Regions from separate parts of the Virgibacillus carmonensis genome, predicted to be linked through region 2. Evidence: predicted binding sites of a transcription regulator. Region 2 holds the regulator's gene; the other holds the start of a gene.
The links. Region 2 encodes LexA, which represses DNA repair genes until DNA is damaged. Its sites were predicted from a motif close to CGAACATATGTTCG; they were not measured.
Positions count from the first base shown of each region.

Region 1: a site for LexA is predicted at 4,640-4,653, ahead of recA (recombinase RecA). Genes of this name have one in related genera too.

Region 1 is NZ_JBYQFJ010000023.1:23,916-31,884, reverse strand. Features, by position in the region: gene ymfI (elongation factor P 5-aminopentanone reductase) at 1-373, shown strand, start outside; gene AC3G7N_RS15650 (DUF3243 domain-containing protein) at 459-722, shown strand; gene AC3G7N_RS15645 (DUF3388 domain-containing protein) at 902-1,693, shown strand; gene AC3G7N_RS15640 (helix-turn-helix domain-containing protein) at 1,711-2,658, shown strand; gene pgsA (CDP-diacylglycerol--glycerol-3-phosphate 3-phosphatidyltransferase) at 2,724-3,302, shown strand; gene AC3G7N_RS15630 (competence/damage-inducible protein A) at 3,302-4,546, shown strand; gene recA (recombinase RecA) at 4,722-5,765, shown strand; gene rny (ribonuclease Y) at 6,049-7,626, shown strand; gene AC3G7N_RS15615 (TIGR00282 family metallophosphoesterase) at 7,821-7,969, shown strand, end outside.
Region 2 is NZ_JBYQFJ010000005.1:196,688-204,656, reverse strand. Features, by position in the region: partial or broken gene AC3G7N_RS06270 (IS110 family RNA-guided transposase) at 1-941, opposite strand, end outside; gene AC3G7N_RS06265 (hypothetical protein) at 1,159-1,281, opposite strand; gene lexA (transcriptional repressor LexA) at 2,026-2,649, opposite strand; gene AC3G7N_RS06255 (YneB family resolvase-like protein) at 3,204-3,842, shown strand; gene AC3G7N_RS06250 (DUF896 domain-containing protein) at 4,021-4,254, shown strand; gene tkt (transketolase) at 4,354-6,357, shown strand; gene sirA (sporulation inhibitor of replication protein SirA) at 6,490-6,948, shown strand; gene AC3G7N_RS06235 (YneF family protein) at 6,994-7,215, shown strand; gene AC3G7N_RS06230 (cytochrome c biogenesis CcdA family protein) at 7,365-7,969, shown strand, end outside.

The DNA of each region.
Region 1 (7,969 bases), on a different contig from region 2:
TAACCATCTACTGCCTACTATGGTGCACAAGAAAAAAGGCACAGTTATTTTGATCACATCCATTTGGGGTAATGTTGGTGCAAGTAATGAAGTTTTATATTCATCAGTTAAAGGGGCGCAAAATAGTTTTGTGAAAGCATTAGCTAAGGAGGTTGCACCGAGTGGTATATCCGTTAATGCAATCAGTCCTGGATTTATTGATACTAAAATGAATCATCACTTTTCAGAGGAAGAAAAGCAAGCAATTGTCGATCAAATACCGGCGAATAGACCTGGGTCTCCCGATGAAATTGCCCATACAGTTCGTTTTCTAATGGACGAGAAGTCAACTTATATCCAAGGAGAAATTATTAATATTACCGGCGCATGGTAAAAATCCTTTTCTCTAACTTACATGTATAAAGTATTTAGATTTTCAAATACTATCTATGTAAAATAAGTTAAAAGGAGGATGTTTGATGTCTGTTTTAGATAATTTTGATACATGGAAAGAGTTTTTGTCAAACCGTTTGCAACAAGCCCAATCTGAGGGTATGAGTCAACAAGCGGTCAACAACGTAGCATATGAAGTAGGCGACTATCTATCGAAGAGTGTAGACGCAAAAAATAATGAAGAAGCTGTCTTAAGAGAGTTATGGACCGCTGCTTCAAAAGAAGAAAAGCAAGCATTGGCAAGTACAATGGTTAAACTTGTTCAAAACCAAGGTAATACACAACAGTAAATTATTTGGATGCAGATTAAAGAAGCTGATAACATGCAGCTTCTTTTCTTTTTTGTCATATAAGTCATATTCTTCTTTTCACAGAATCAAAAATCATTTATTATTATTTTAAAGATAGATTGCATTTACAGCTCTAATTAGGTAACATTAAAATAGCGTGTAACAAAAAGGAGCGTATTATGGAAAAAACAGAATGGTACCTTGAATATGAAATTCAATATAACCGTCCTGGTTTATTAGGTGATATCTCTTCTTTATTAGGAATGCTTTCCATTAATATTATTTCAATTAATGGTGTTGAAAATTCGAGACGAGGCATGCTTTTGTTATCTAAAAAAGATGAACAAATTACCCGACTAAGGTCAATTTTGGAAACAACTGAAACAATCAAAATCACCAAGCTTCGTAAACCAAAGTTACGTGATAAATTAGCTGTGAGACATGGCCGATATATACAAAGTGATGTCGATGACAAAAAAACATTTCGCTTTGTACGTGATGAATTAGGACTATTAGTTGATTTTATGGCAGAGTTATATAAAAAGGAAGGTCACAAATTAATTGGAATCCGCGGAATGCCAAGGGTTGGGAAAACGGAATCGATTGTGGCTGCGAGTGTTTGTGCGAATAAACGATGGTTATTTGTATCTAGTACATTATTAAAGCAAACGATTCGGAGTCAATTAATTAAAGATGAATACAATAGTGACAATATTTATATCATTGATGGAATTGTATCAACGCGTCGTGCTAACGAAAAGCATTGGCAATTAATTAGAGAAATAATGGCAATACCTGCTATTAAAGTTGTGGAACATCCAGATATGTTTGTAAAGTCCACTGAATATGAATTAAAAGACTTTGATTACATTATCGAACTGCGCAGTAATGAGGGTGAAGAGATTACATACGAACCTATAGAAAAAGAAAACGCATCAAATGAAAATGGTTTCTCGATGTTTGATTTTTAAATTGGATGGTGTTACTTATGGAAATTGGAACGAAATTAAAGGAAGCGCGTGTAGCACAAAATTTATCCCTTGAAAGTGTCCAGGAAACAACGAAGATTCAAAAACGATATCTAGTTGCTATTGAAGAAGGCAATTTTCATGTGTTACCAGGGAAGTTCTATGCTCGTGCATTTATTAAAGAATATGCTGCAGCTGTTGGACTAGATCCTAACGAATTATTAGATGAGTATAAAGAGGAAGTACCAGAAACAGAAGAAAAAAGCACGGAACAATATACACGAATTCAGCGCTCAAGAAGAGATTCAAATTCTTCGAGAGGTCCGGTGATTTTCTCTCTTTTTCCAACAATAATTGTTATTTTACTTATAATTGGTATCTTTTTTGCGGCTTGGTATTTTATCTCAAAAACAACGGGCAATGATTCAACAGATCCTGTGGACACTTCAGATGATAATGAAATTATATACGACCCTGGAGAAACAAACACTCAGGACAATCAAACATCTAATGAAGGCACTAATCCTGATGAGGGTAGTGAATCAACATCAACAGATGAAACGCCTTCAGATGAAGAAAATTCGGATACTTCTGCAGAGGATCCAGATACAGATGAGGAAGTCGAACCTACTTTGGATTTAGTGGAAGAAGGATCGGGCACAAGTCCGGAATCTACATTTGATCTAAACAATGCCAGTGAAGAAGTGGTAATATCACTCGAGTCTGATGCTAACACCTATCTTGCAATAACAAATGATAAAGAAAAACAATATTACGCAGGTTCTTTTTCTGCTGAAAATTCACCAAAAGAGATAGATGTTTCTGGCGATAAACGGATTTATTTTAATGTTGGAAATGCCCCCGCCCTACAAATTACAATTAATGGGGTCGAATTAGAATATCCTGTTGATGAAACAGAGAAGGTACATCAGAAAATATGGATAAATATTAATCAAACTGAAGAATAATAAGATGTGTTAAACCCTTCCCTTTAATTATTTGTGGAAGGGTTTACGTAATAGGAGGAAAAACAATGAACATACCTAATAAGATTACACTATCCCGAATATTTTTAATTCCCATTTTCATCATATTATTATCCGTTCCTTTTGACTGGGGCGAGATAAATATTGGTGAAGCGGTGTTACCTATATCACATTTGGTAGCAGGATTATTATTTATCATAGCTTCAACAACTGATTGGGTAGATGGATATTATGCGCGTAAGTATAATCTTGTAACAAATTTAGGGAAGTTTTTAGACCCACTTGCAGATAAACTTCTTGTCTCCGCCGCCTTAATATTGCTTGTAGAACTGGGTCTGGCACCGGCTTGGGTTGTAATAGTAATTATAAGTAGGGAATTTGCTGTAACAGGATTACGTTTAGTTGCAGCTGGAGAAGGTGTAGTCCTAGCAGCTAGCCAAATGGGTAAATTAAAAACATGGATTCAAATAGTGTCTATTTCAGCATTACTTCTTCACAATTTCCCATTTTCTTATATAGGCTTTCGCTTTGACATTGTTAGCCTTTACGCGGCATTAATTATTACTGTATATTCTGGTTATGATTATTTTGTTAAAAACTGGAACGTGATGAGGGATTCGAAGTGATGAAACAAATAAATGCAGAAATTGTTGCTGTAGGTACAGAACTTCTACTAGGTCAAATTGCAAATACAAATGCACAGTGGATTTCGCAAAAACTTGCATTACATGGGGTGAACGTGCTTTTTCATAGTGTAGTAGGTGATAATCTAAAAAGAGTACATGATCAATTTAATCAAGCGGCTAATCGTTCGGATGTCATTGTGGTTACTGGCGGTTTAGGTCCTACAGATGATGATCTAACCAGGGAAGCGTTTCAACTTTTATCTGGTTTAACAATGAATGAACACAAGCTTTCAATGGATAAGATCTCTGCATATTTTGACAAACAACTGCTAGCCATGACACCAAATAATAAAAAACAGGCTCGAGTATTTGAAGATGCATTTGTACTCGAAAATAAAGTTGGAATGGCACCGGGCATGATTATCAATCGAAATGATAAAGTGTGGGTTTTTCTCCCTGGTGTTCCAAAAGAAATGAAGCAACTATTTTCAGATGAAGTATTACCTTATATCCAAAATTTATCTGAAGAATCTACTATTATAGCGTCTAGAATGCTCCAGTTTATTGGTATAGGCGAAGCTCAATTAGAGTATGAACTAAAAGATATCATAGCTGCACAAACTAACCCGACGATTGCACCACTTGCTCAAACAGAAGGGGTTGCTATTCGTTTGACAGCAAAAGCTAACACAAAAGAACAAGCAAAACAATTAATAACAGATACACAGCAAATAATTGCAAATAGAGTTGGATCTCATTTATATGGGATTGATGATGAAACCATTGATCAACGTGTTTTTCAATTATTAAAGGAACAGAGTAAAACGGTTGCCGCTGCAGAAAGTTTAACAGGCGGATTGTTTACTAATAGATTGATAGGTGTAGAAGGTGCATCAGCTGTATGTCCTGGTGGGATTGTTTGTTATGATACAAAAGTTAAAGAAAAGCTCTTGCAAGTTCCAACACGTATTACAAAAGATATTGGTGTGATTAGTGAGGAATGCGCAGATTCCTTAGCAACTAATATACGCATTGTTTTAGGATCATCTATAGGAATTAGTTTTACTGGTGTTGCTGGCCCAAGTAGTGTAGAAGGTCATCCAGTAGGAACTGTATATATAGGGATAGTTGATGACATGGGTAAAAAACAAATAGAAAAATTTGTTTTTCATGGTGACCGTCAGTCGATCAGAAAAAAAGCAGTCTGGAAAGGCTATGAACTTTTGTTTAATTTCTTAAAATAGTATGTTAGTTATTGGTTTATAGTAAAAATTGTATTTTAGCTATTCCTTATATGGCTAAATCTGAATTACTTAGAAATAAACAATGAAAAAATGGGAACATTTATTCGATTTTAGCCTTGGCAAATAAAATAAAACCATGTATGATAGATATAGTTAGTTAAAGGAGGTTGTCTCGTTGAGCGATAAAAAACAAGCATTAGATATGGCGTTAAGAAATATAGAGAAACAATTTGGTAAAGGTTCTATTATGAAATTAGGTGAAACAGCTGAACAAAGGATTGCAACTATTCCAAGTGGGTCGTTAGCTTTGGATGTAGCATTAGGAATTGGTGGGTATCCACGTGGACGTGTTGTGGAAATATATGGTCCAGAATCCTCTGGTAAAACAACAGTAGCTTTACACGCAATTGCTGAGGCACAAGGCAAGGGTGGCCAGGCAGCGTTTATTGATGCTGAGCATGCCCTTGATCCAAGCTATGCAAGAGCACTAGGGGTTGATATCGATGAATTGCTTTTATCACAACCAGACACAGGAGAACAAGCACTAGAGATCGCGGAAGCGCTCGTTCGAAGTGGTGCAGTGGATATTGTTGTTATAGACTCGGTTGCGGCATTAGTTCCTAAGGCAGAAATAGAGGGAGATATGGGAGATGCGCATGTTGGTTTACAAGCACGTCTCATGTCTCAAGCTTTAAGAAAACTTTCAGGTGCTATCAACAAATCAAGAACTACTGCTGTTTTTATTAACCAAATCAGGGAAAAGGTCGGCATTATGTTTGGTAACCCAGAAACAACTCCTGGTGGACGTGCACTTAAATTTTATTCTTCTGTCCGACTCGAAGTACGTCGTGCAGAGACATTAAAACAAGGTAACGATATACTTGGTAATAAAGCCCGAATTAAAGTAGTTAAAAACAAAGTTGCTCCACCATTTAAAGTCGCTGAAGTTGATATTATGTATGGCGAAGGGATTTCAAGAGAAGGCGAACTCATTGATATCGGCTCAGACTTAGATATCGTTCAAAAGAGCGGCTCATGGTATTCCTATAATGAGGAGCGTCTTGGCCAAGGGCGGGAAAACGCAAAACAATTCTTAAAAGAGAATGAAAATGTAATGGCAGAGATAAAAGAAAAGATTCGTAATCATTATAAATTAGATGCCACACCAGAAGACGATGTTGAAGAAGTAGAAGGAAAAGAAACTTCAACAAACGCTTAATTATGTAATATATCTAGTAAATTCTCATTCTGTAACCATTGGAATGAGGATTTACTTTTTCTTTTATTTTATATTACTCTAGTAGGTTTTGGACAGTTACCATGGCTGTTATTCTCTCTCTCGATAAAACTATATTTTTTAATTCTTACGATTCCTTGACAATGGTAATGTTGACAATTAAAATTAGAATGTATAATTATTTTAATTGCATTATACAAATATTGATATTTTTAGTTAAAATTTGGTACATGCCGACAATAATGAATTGTACAACTTTATAGCAATGGGAGGTGAAACCGTGGACATTATTACAATAATCATCTCCGCTTTGCTTGCCCTAATCGTCGGTATTGTTGTTGGTTATCTGATTCGTAAATCTATAGCTGAAGCTAAAATTTCAAGTGCAGAAAAATTAGCAAAGCAAATAGTTGATGAAGCACATCGAAATGCAGATGCTTCGAAAAAAGAAGCACTTCTTGAGGCGAAAGATGAAAATCACAAACTTCGCCAGCAAACAGAACAAGATTTGCGTGAACGACGAAACGAATCACAAAAACAAGAAACTCGTCTAATGCAAAAAGAAGAAAATCTGGACAGAAAAAGTGAAACGCTTGATAAGCGTGAGCTCTTGTTAGAGAAGAAAGAAAACTCACTAACAGAAAAACAACAACAAATTGAAGAAATGGAAAGCAAAGTGGAAGCTATGATACAAATGCAGCAAACGGAGCTTGAACGCATTTCAGGATATACAACGGACCAAGCTAAGCAGATTATCTTAGAACGCATCGAACAAGAGGTAACACACGAATCAGCACTAATGATAAAAGAAGCTGAAAACCGTGCAAAAGAAGAGGCAGATAAAAAAGCAAAAAGCATTCTTTCTTTGGCGTTACAGCGTTGTGCAGCAGATCATGTAGCAGAAACTACTGTATCTGTGGTTAACCTTCCGAATGATGAAATGAAAGGGCGGATAATTGGACGTGAAGGTCGTAATATACGTACATTAGAAACCTTAACTGGTATTGATTTAATTATTGATGATACACCAGAGGCAGTAATTTTATCAGGTTTTGATCCAATCAGAAGAGAAACTGCTCGTATGGCATTAGAAAAACTTGTGCAAGATGGTCGTATTCACCCAGCTCGAATCGAAGAAATGGTTGATAAGGCTCGTCGTGAAGTTGATGAATATATACGAGAAATTGGGGAAGAAACAACGTTCGAAATCGGAGTACATGGCCTCCATCCAGACCTTGTCAAAATACTCGGACGTTTGAAGTATCGCACTAGCTATGGACAAAATGTATTGAAGCATTCTACAGAAGTTGCTTATCTATCTGGATTGCTTGCTGCAGAGTTAGGTGAAGATGAAAAGTTAGCGCGTAGAGCAGGACTTCTTCATGATATTGGTAAAGCGATTGATCATGAAGTCGAAGGAAGCCACGTGGAAATTGGAAAAGAACTTGGCATAAAGTACAAAGAACATGAGGTTGTTATTAACGCAATTGCTTCCCATCATGGCGACGAAGAAGCTACTTCAGTTATTTCTGTTTTAGTGGCAGCAGCAGATGCACTATCAGCTGCACGTCCAGGTGCAAGAAGTGAAACACTCGAAAATTACATCAAACGATTAGAAAAACTTGAAGAAATTTCTGAGTCATTTACAGGTGTTGAGAAATCATTCGCAATTCAAGCTGGTCGGGAAATTCGAATCATTGTTAAACCAGATGAGATAAATGATCTTGATTCAGTTCGAGTTGCTAGAGATATTCGAAAACGAATTGAAAATGAGCTTGACTATCCTGGCCATATTAAAGTAACTGTTATCAGAGAAACAAGAACAGTAGAGTATGCGAAATAAAAGCGGACATAGTTCCGCTTTTATTTTTTTCTGCATAAGTGCAATTAAGGCATTCACCCAAAGGCTTGGCGAATGCCAAGTTTTCTAAACTTTAAATAGCTGTTATGAAACACTATTCTTATATAATACGTTTAAACTTTAGCCATTATTATTTGGCAAATAATTTTTCTAAAGAGATAGGATGGATACATATAATGAAAATATTATTTATCGGTGACGTGGTAGGTTCTCCGGGGCGAGATACAGTAAAGCAGTATTTACCAAAACTAAAGGAAAAGTATCGTCCTAATATGACGATTATAAATGGTGAAAATGCTGCGGCAGGTAAAGGAATTACTGAAAA
Region 2 (7,969 bases):
CTGCATAGGCTACTAGTTTTTTAGGATGCTCGAACTGGTTGATGTCCCCAATTTCGGAGATGATTGTTGCTGCAATCTTTTCCCCGATACCTGGAACGGATTGGATCAATCTGTATTCTTCAAAAGATTTTGCTAGCGAATTTATTTCTCTTATTAACTCGGACAGATGCTTTTGATATTGGAAAAGCATCTGAATATACATGCGTAAACTGACAAGTTGCCCATGACTAATTTGAGATTGAAACGGATTGCGTTTTGCTGCTTCTCTTAATTGAGCTGCTTTATCTAAAAACCATGCTTGAGAGCGTCTCGCTCCGAATTGTCGCATTTCATCCACCAGAGCCTGTTGAGAGACCTTGTGAATGTCCAACGCAGTTGGATAATGTAATAAAGTGTTTAGTGAAAGCTTGCCATAAAGATCACTAAAAACACTATGGTATTCTGGGAAAACCTGATCCAAGATCCAAAGCAACTTGAAATTGAAGCTTAATCTCAACATAGCTTTCTGTTAAAGCACTGTGGTGTTGTCTCGTCAAGAGACGCAAATTAAGAGCTTTCTCTGTTTTTCTTTGATAGACTTCAAGGTCTTCCTTGTAGTAAAGCTCTCCCAAATGAAACGCATCAGCTTTATCCGTTTTCACTTTACGCAAACTAGTTTTTCTAGCCTCAAAAGAAACCACTGGATTAATCAAATAGTACACTATGTCCTGACTTTCAAGAAATTGAAGTACAGGCTCATGGTAGTGTCCAGTAGATTCAAAGATAACGGACGGAGGTTGACCAGAGACCTTTTCTAATTCTTGATAAAAGTGATGAAAAGCGTGAAGTCCCGGTAGATCATGGTTAAATTTAAAAATTTGCTTGTACGTTTGCTTTCTTTGTAAAAAGGCTTGAACCTGGCTCTCGCCTTTAGCAACATCCAAGCCAATAACAGGATCCATATAAATCATACCCCTTTAATAGATTCGATTCGTCGGTACGCCCCTATATCACTTGTAGTGTCATAGCTTCGCTTGTTATACGGGATCATGTCCCAACCAGCCTCAAACATGTTTCTACAAGGAGGGGGTGGACAGTATAACGGACGGGATCAGTGTCCCACGGGCGCAAACGTCCTACCCCGACTCTCTTAAGCATAAAACCTATTTAAAAAATAGGTCAACCAGAAATGACTGGCTGACCATATAATACGATCGGGCGCAATAATTGAACAGCCGTATGCATGGAACTTAAAGAAGATGACCCCTGTTCAATACAGAAATCACCTTCTCCTTGCAGCATAACCTTTTATAAAATGTCCTTTACAAAGGGTACACTTTACTTTTTATTGCACCCACGACAGTACCCACGAAACACCCACAGATATTTGAAAGAATAGAAAAACATTTGAAAAGGTGATTTTTTAAATGTTGTTTTCACGCCATTTTTGACAACTTTTGAATGCCTTAAAAAGCAAGGTATAGATTTAGAACGACTGTTCATCCTTGGGAGAGAGAACAATATTTGACTTCTTATTAAGTTTTCAGACATAGCGTGTCATTAAAAAGCTTAAAAATTATAAATCCCTTAATAAGCAAACTATGTCGGCCATGTACTTTTTGTACTGGTCGATATTTTTTAGGATTAATGCATAACTTTACTGTTATTCTGCTTAATGCGTCAATCTGTTCATTTTATCTTTTTGTAAATAATTATATTAACTTTCCTATAATTTTATATCATAAATTCAGTGGAGGTTATCTTTTCCCTTACTAAATGTTAGTTGATCTGCCCCTACTTGGAAAGACCGTTCTACCTGAAATTATTCTCTTACCTCGTTTTTAAAGGGTGAAGTTTTACTAACCATCCAAATTGCGATTAATAAAAAAACCTTGATGCAGACTAGCCTAACTGCATCAAGGTTTTTTTATTTGCTTAGTTTTGTAACACTATCGGTCACTTCAATGAAAAGGAGGTTCGATTAAACCACCAAATTGCGTGGGACAGGTCATACGGTCATTACTGGCTCTTGCGTTTTTGTTCTTATTAATGGATATTTCGATATAAACCTGTTACTTTACCTAAAATAGTTACATTTTGATAGATTAGTGCTTCCATTGTTGCATTTTCAGGTTGCAACCGTATGTGATCTTTTTCTTTAAAGAATCGCTTCACAGTAGCCTCATTCTCATCAGTCATAGCAACGACTATTTCGCCATTTTGTGCGGTGTTTTGTTGTTTTACAATTACCATATCCCCATCAAGTATACCTGCTTCAATCATGCTTTCTCCCTGAATGATCAGGATGAAAATATTATCATCTGGGGAGGAAGAAGAACTAGGTAACGGAATAAACTCTTCTATATTTTCTACAGCAGTAATCGGGATACCTGCTGTAACTTTACCAATAACAGGTGCATACCGAACTGCATCCCTTGGAACATTGCTTTCTAATGATAGATTTAATACCTCAATTGCTCGTGGTTTTGTTGGGTCCCTTCTAATATAGCCCTTACTTTCTAGTCTTGATAAGTGGCCATGAACAGTTGAACTAGATGCAAGACCAACTGCTACTGCAATTTCTCTTACGGATGGTGGATAACCTTTTTTATTTACTTCATCTTTAATATATTCAAGAATTGTTTCTTGCCTTTTGGATAGTTTTGTCATCTATCTAACACCTCGCGCATAGGATTTATTACTGATAGTTTATCACTATTTTCCAGAAAAAGCAAACATCCGTTCGAGAAACAGTTGACAAGACCGTATGTTCGGGTGTATGGTTTTAACTAGACGCGAACAAAGGTTCTTGTAAATAGAAAGGATTGATTTTCATGTTTGATAAAATAAATAAAACAGATGCATTTTACCTAGTAGCTTTTGCATTAACGTTAGTGTTTTTATACTTCTCTATGATTACAAGTGCTTAACCAATAATGCTCGTTCAAAAAGTCACAGAATTAGTCGACTAAGAACTTAGGTGTCCTCGAAAATCAAAGACGATTTTCATCGTGCGATGCATTTTCAGGGTAGCTTTCCTTATCCTGTTGCAAAGTCGACATCAGCACGTCCTGTGCGTCAAGGTCGAGGCACGAGAGTTTGAGGGCCGGACTTGCACGCACTTAGTAGAAGCGGCTTTTTCAACGAAGAGATTCGCCATTTATCATTTGGTGGCTTTTTGAACATCCTCTAATAAATAAACTAATAGCTGGAGTGTATGAATAGTGAACACGATACTATATTGTCGAGTAAGTACAGATAAAAAAGAACAGGAAACTTCCTTAGCTAGACAGGAAAAGGAGTTAATACATTTAGCGCAAATGTATGAAATGACCGTGATAGCCATTATAAAAGAACAGGCTAGCGGCTATGAAATAGAACGGGACGGTGTCTTTGAAATGCTTGAACATTTCACCAGTCAGAATGCGGATTGTTTACTCATACAAGATGAAACGCGTTTAGGACGGGGAAATACAAAGGTTGCACTATTTCATCAACTTAATAAACTTCACATACCTATCTATACAGCGATTCATAACGGCAAGCTAGAGCTTTCAGAATCAGATTCAATGGTTTTACAAATCGTGGGCATTGTCGAAGAATACCAGCGTAAAATCCATAATATTAAAATAAAAAGAGGGATGAATAAAGCGATTGACGAGGGTTTTGATCCTGGGAAAAATTTATCGAATCGTAATCAGGCTTCTGGTAGACAACGCATAGATTTTCCGATAGAAGAAGTGGTACGATTACGTGAAAACAAATTATCATTTGAAGAAATTGCAAGGACTTTAAATGGTCTTGGATTTAATGTATCAAAAGCAACCGTACATCGAAGGTTTCAAGAATATCATAATACTTGAATTAATAAGGATAGAACGATAATATAAAAAAGCAGGGACTAGTATAAAGTTCGTGCTTTTTTTCACTTGAGGAGTATAAAAAGTTTAAAGGACTTAAGTATAAGATAAACTTCGGCATTCGCTATTAAAGACGAGGTGATGCCGAGTTTTTCTATTATGTTAGGGAGGTAGTAATAACATGATTTCTAAAGAAAAATTAGAACGTATTAATATACTTGCGAAAAAAGCTAAAAATGAGGGGTTAACGGAAGAAGAAAAGAAGGAACAAAAAACCTTACGCACAGAATATTTAGGTAACGTTCGCTCATCTTTTAAAAATCAATTTAAAACTATGACAGTAAAGGACCCAGAAGGAAATGATGTAACCCCCAAAAAAGTAAAAGAGCTACAAAAGAAAAATAAAAATAACTAGTTTTGGTAGTAGTGGATAAAATGGTACTTGTTACAACTTGGATTTCATTATAGAATTGAATAGGATTAAAACAAGTTTCGACAAGGAAGGAGACTTTTCATGACAATTAACGTAGAACAACTATCAATAAACACGATTCGCACTCTAGCAATCGACGCTATTGAAAATGCTAATTCGGGTCACCCAGGTTTACCAATGGGGGCTGCTCCGATGGCATACACATTGTGGACAGACTTTATGAACCAAAACCCCAAAAATTCAAAATGGTTTAATCGTGATCGTTTTGTATTGTCAGCCGGACACGGATCTATGCTGTTATATAGTTTACTTCACTTAGCAGGATATGATGTAACGATTGATGACCTAAAGGACTTTAGACAATGGGATTCAAAAACACCTGGCCACCCTGAGGTTCATCATACAGATGGGGTTGAGGCAACAACTGGACCACTCGGACAAGGTATTGCTATGTCAGTTGGTATGGCAATGGCAGAAGCGCATCTTGCAGCTACTTTTAATAAAGATGATTTATCCATCATTGATCATCATACGTATGCGCTCATTAGTGACGGTGATCTAATGGAAGGAATTTCCCATGAAACAGCTTCACTTGCTGGTCATCTTGGTTTAGGTAAACTAATCGCTTTATATGATTCAAATGACATTTCATTAGATGGTGATTTGGATCGATCATTTTCCGATAATACGGAACAGCGTTTTAACGCATACGGATGGCAGGTCATTCGTGTAGAGGACGGAAATGATGTAAATGCACTTCGTAATGCGATAAAAGAAGCGAAAGAAAATACGAATCAACCAACATTGATAGAGGTTAAAACCGTAATTGGTTTTGGTTCTCCTAATAAATCCGCTTCTTCGGCGTCACATGGAGCACCACTGGGTCTCGATGAAGTTAAACTTACGAAAGAGGCATACCAATGGCCACACGATGATTTTCATGTCCCTGAAGAAGTTTATGCTGACTTTCATGAAAAGATCGGTAAGAGTGGGAAAGACGCAGAAGATAACTGGAAACAATTGTTTGATAATTATAAAGAAAAATACCCTGAAGACGCTAAAAAACTTGAACAAGCAATCAATGGTGATCTACCACTTGATTGGGACAAGGAATTACCTATTTATGAACCTGAAAAAGATAAGTTAGCAACTCGTGCATCATCAGGTGAAGTACTTAATGCTGTATCAAACAAACTTCCAAATTTATTTGGCGGTAGTGCTGATTTAGCAGGTTCCAATAAGACTACTGTAAATGAACAGACCGACTTTTCACGTGAAAATTATGCTGGAAAAAATATTTGGTTTGGTGTTCGCGAATTTGCAATGGCAGCAGCACTTAATGGTATGGCGCTTCATGGAGGATTAAAAGTGTACGCGGGTACATTCTTTGTGTTCAGTGACTATTTACGTCCAGCTGTACGCTTATCGGCTATCATGAACATTCCTGTAACATATGTGTTTACACATGATTCTATTGCTGTGGGGGAAGATGGCCCAACACATGAACCGATTGAACACCTACCAGCATTCCGTGCAATGCCGGGCTTATCACTTATTCGCCCGGCTGACGGTAATGAAACACAAGCAGCATGGCGTTTGGCGTTAGAATCGACAAACAAACCAACTGCATTAGTGTTAACCAGACAGGGATTGCCAACTCTAGATGGTACAAAAGAGCATGCGTACGAAGGCGTTAAAAAAGGTGCTTATGTGGTAAGTGAAAGTGATAAAGAAACTCCAGATGCATTATTACTTGCAACAGGATCTGAGGTTCAACTAGCAGTTAAAGCACAAAAAGAACTAAAAGAAAGAAATATTTATGTAAACGTGGTGAGCATGCCATCATGGGATCGTTTTAACGAGCAGGATATTGCTTACCAAAACGAGGTAATACCACCACAGGTGAAAAGTCGTCTTGCAATTGAAATGGCATCACCATTCGGCTGGGAGCGTTATGTAGGAGACCAAGGTAAAGTACTTGGAATTGATACATTTGGTGCATCAGCAAAAGGTGATAAAGTTATGGAAGAATACGGATTTACCGTTGAGAACGTTATAAAACAGGTAGAAAAACTAGTGAAATAGAAAGAATAGAGGTCTCAACAAAGAAAATGTTGAGACCTCTTGTTATTCGACAAAACTAGTGGTGAAATGCAACTCATTTTGACATTATTTTGAAATAGAATACGTATAATAATAACAAAAGGAGTGATATTGTTGAATACGTATTCTATTTACTCGATTAAAAATGAATTTGCTGAGCGCTATTATTATAGAAGTGATATACTCTATCGTTTTTTCAAACAATACCACGAAGACGGTAAAAATAAGGTGATAGATGATCAATTTAAAGAAATAACCTCTTTTTTTTCTACAAAAGAGTTGATTACTAAAATTAAAACATTGTATAATAACAAGGCTATAGTGAAAGATGGTAATAATATAATAGAAATAGAACAAGATAAATACTACATCTCTTTACATATTAGTGAAAAACAGATAGAATTTCGTTGTGATATGCTACAAGATGCAGAAATGTTGTTATTTCCTATTTTACAATTATTCCATCCATCCTTATTTGTATTGGGTAATAATTTAAATAACTATGGTTGGATTTCTCCAGTAATAAAGTTAAAGGATCATTTGAATGAGCAAGTATTGTATTCTACCCTTTGATTTACTATACTGTATGAGAGACAACATGAAGGGGGAAGGCTTGAAATGGGCACGATTTGGGTCGTATTAATTGGTATATTGGCTCTTATTGTTGGAGTTGCTCTTGGTTTCTTCATTGCAAGAAAATATATGATGAATTACTTAAAGAAAAACCCACCAATTAATGAACAAATGCTACGAACGATGATGATGCAGATGGGTCAAAAACCATCACAGAAGAAAATTAATCAAATGATGCGTTCTATGAACAACCAGCAGAGTAAGTAATAAGTTCTAACACGTTAATGCATACCCCTTAATACTTAGTAGTATTAGGGGGTATTTAAAATAGTTGTTATATTGTCAAATTCCGCATCATAAAATCTATTCACTATCTGTTAAAATTTATGAAGTGAATGGTTTTTAGGAGGATTAATATGTCAGAAATCAATATATTCATTGCATTTGCAGCAGGATTTTTATCATTTATTTCACCATGTGTCTTGCCATTATATCCCGCTTTTCTATCCTATATAACGGGCATGAGTGTGAATGAAGTAAAAGAAGATAATATCATGCTAAAACGCAAGAGCCTGTTGCACACTATATTTTTCTTAGTTGGATTTTCAAGTATATTCATTGCGTTTGGTTTTACCACTACTTTTATATCTGAGTTTTTACTTACATACAAAGATATAATTCGTCAAATTGGCGCAATTCTTATTGTGTTTTTCGGGTTAGTAATTGTAGGAGTATTTAATTTCGAATTTCTTATGAAAGATAAAAAAATTACATTCAAAAATCGTCCTTCTGGATATTTTGGTTCTGTGTTAATTGGGATGGCTTTCTCGATGGGGTGGACACCATGTATCGGACCAATTTTAGCAATTGTATTTTCATTAGCAGCGTCTAACCCTGATCTTGGAATGATTATGATGATCAGCTATACTCTTGGTTTTTCACTACCATTTTTAATCCTATCTTTCTTTATTGGAAAATTATCTTGGATTAAACGAAACAGTTTAAAACTTATGAGAATCGG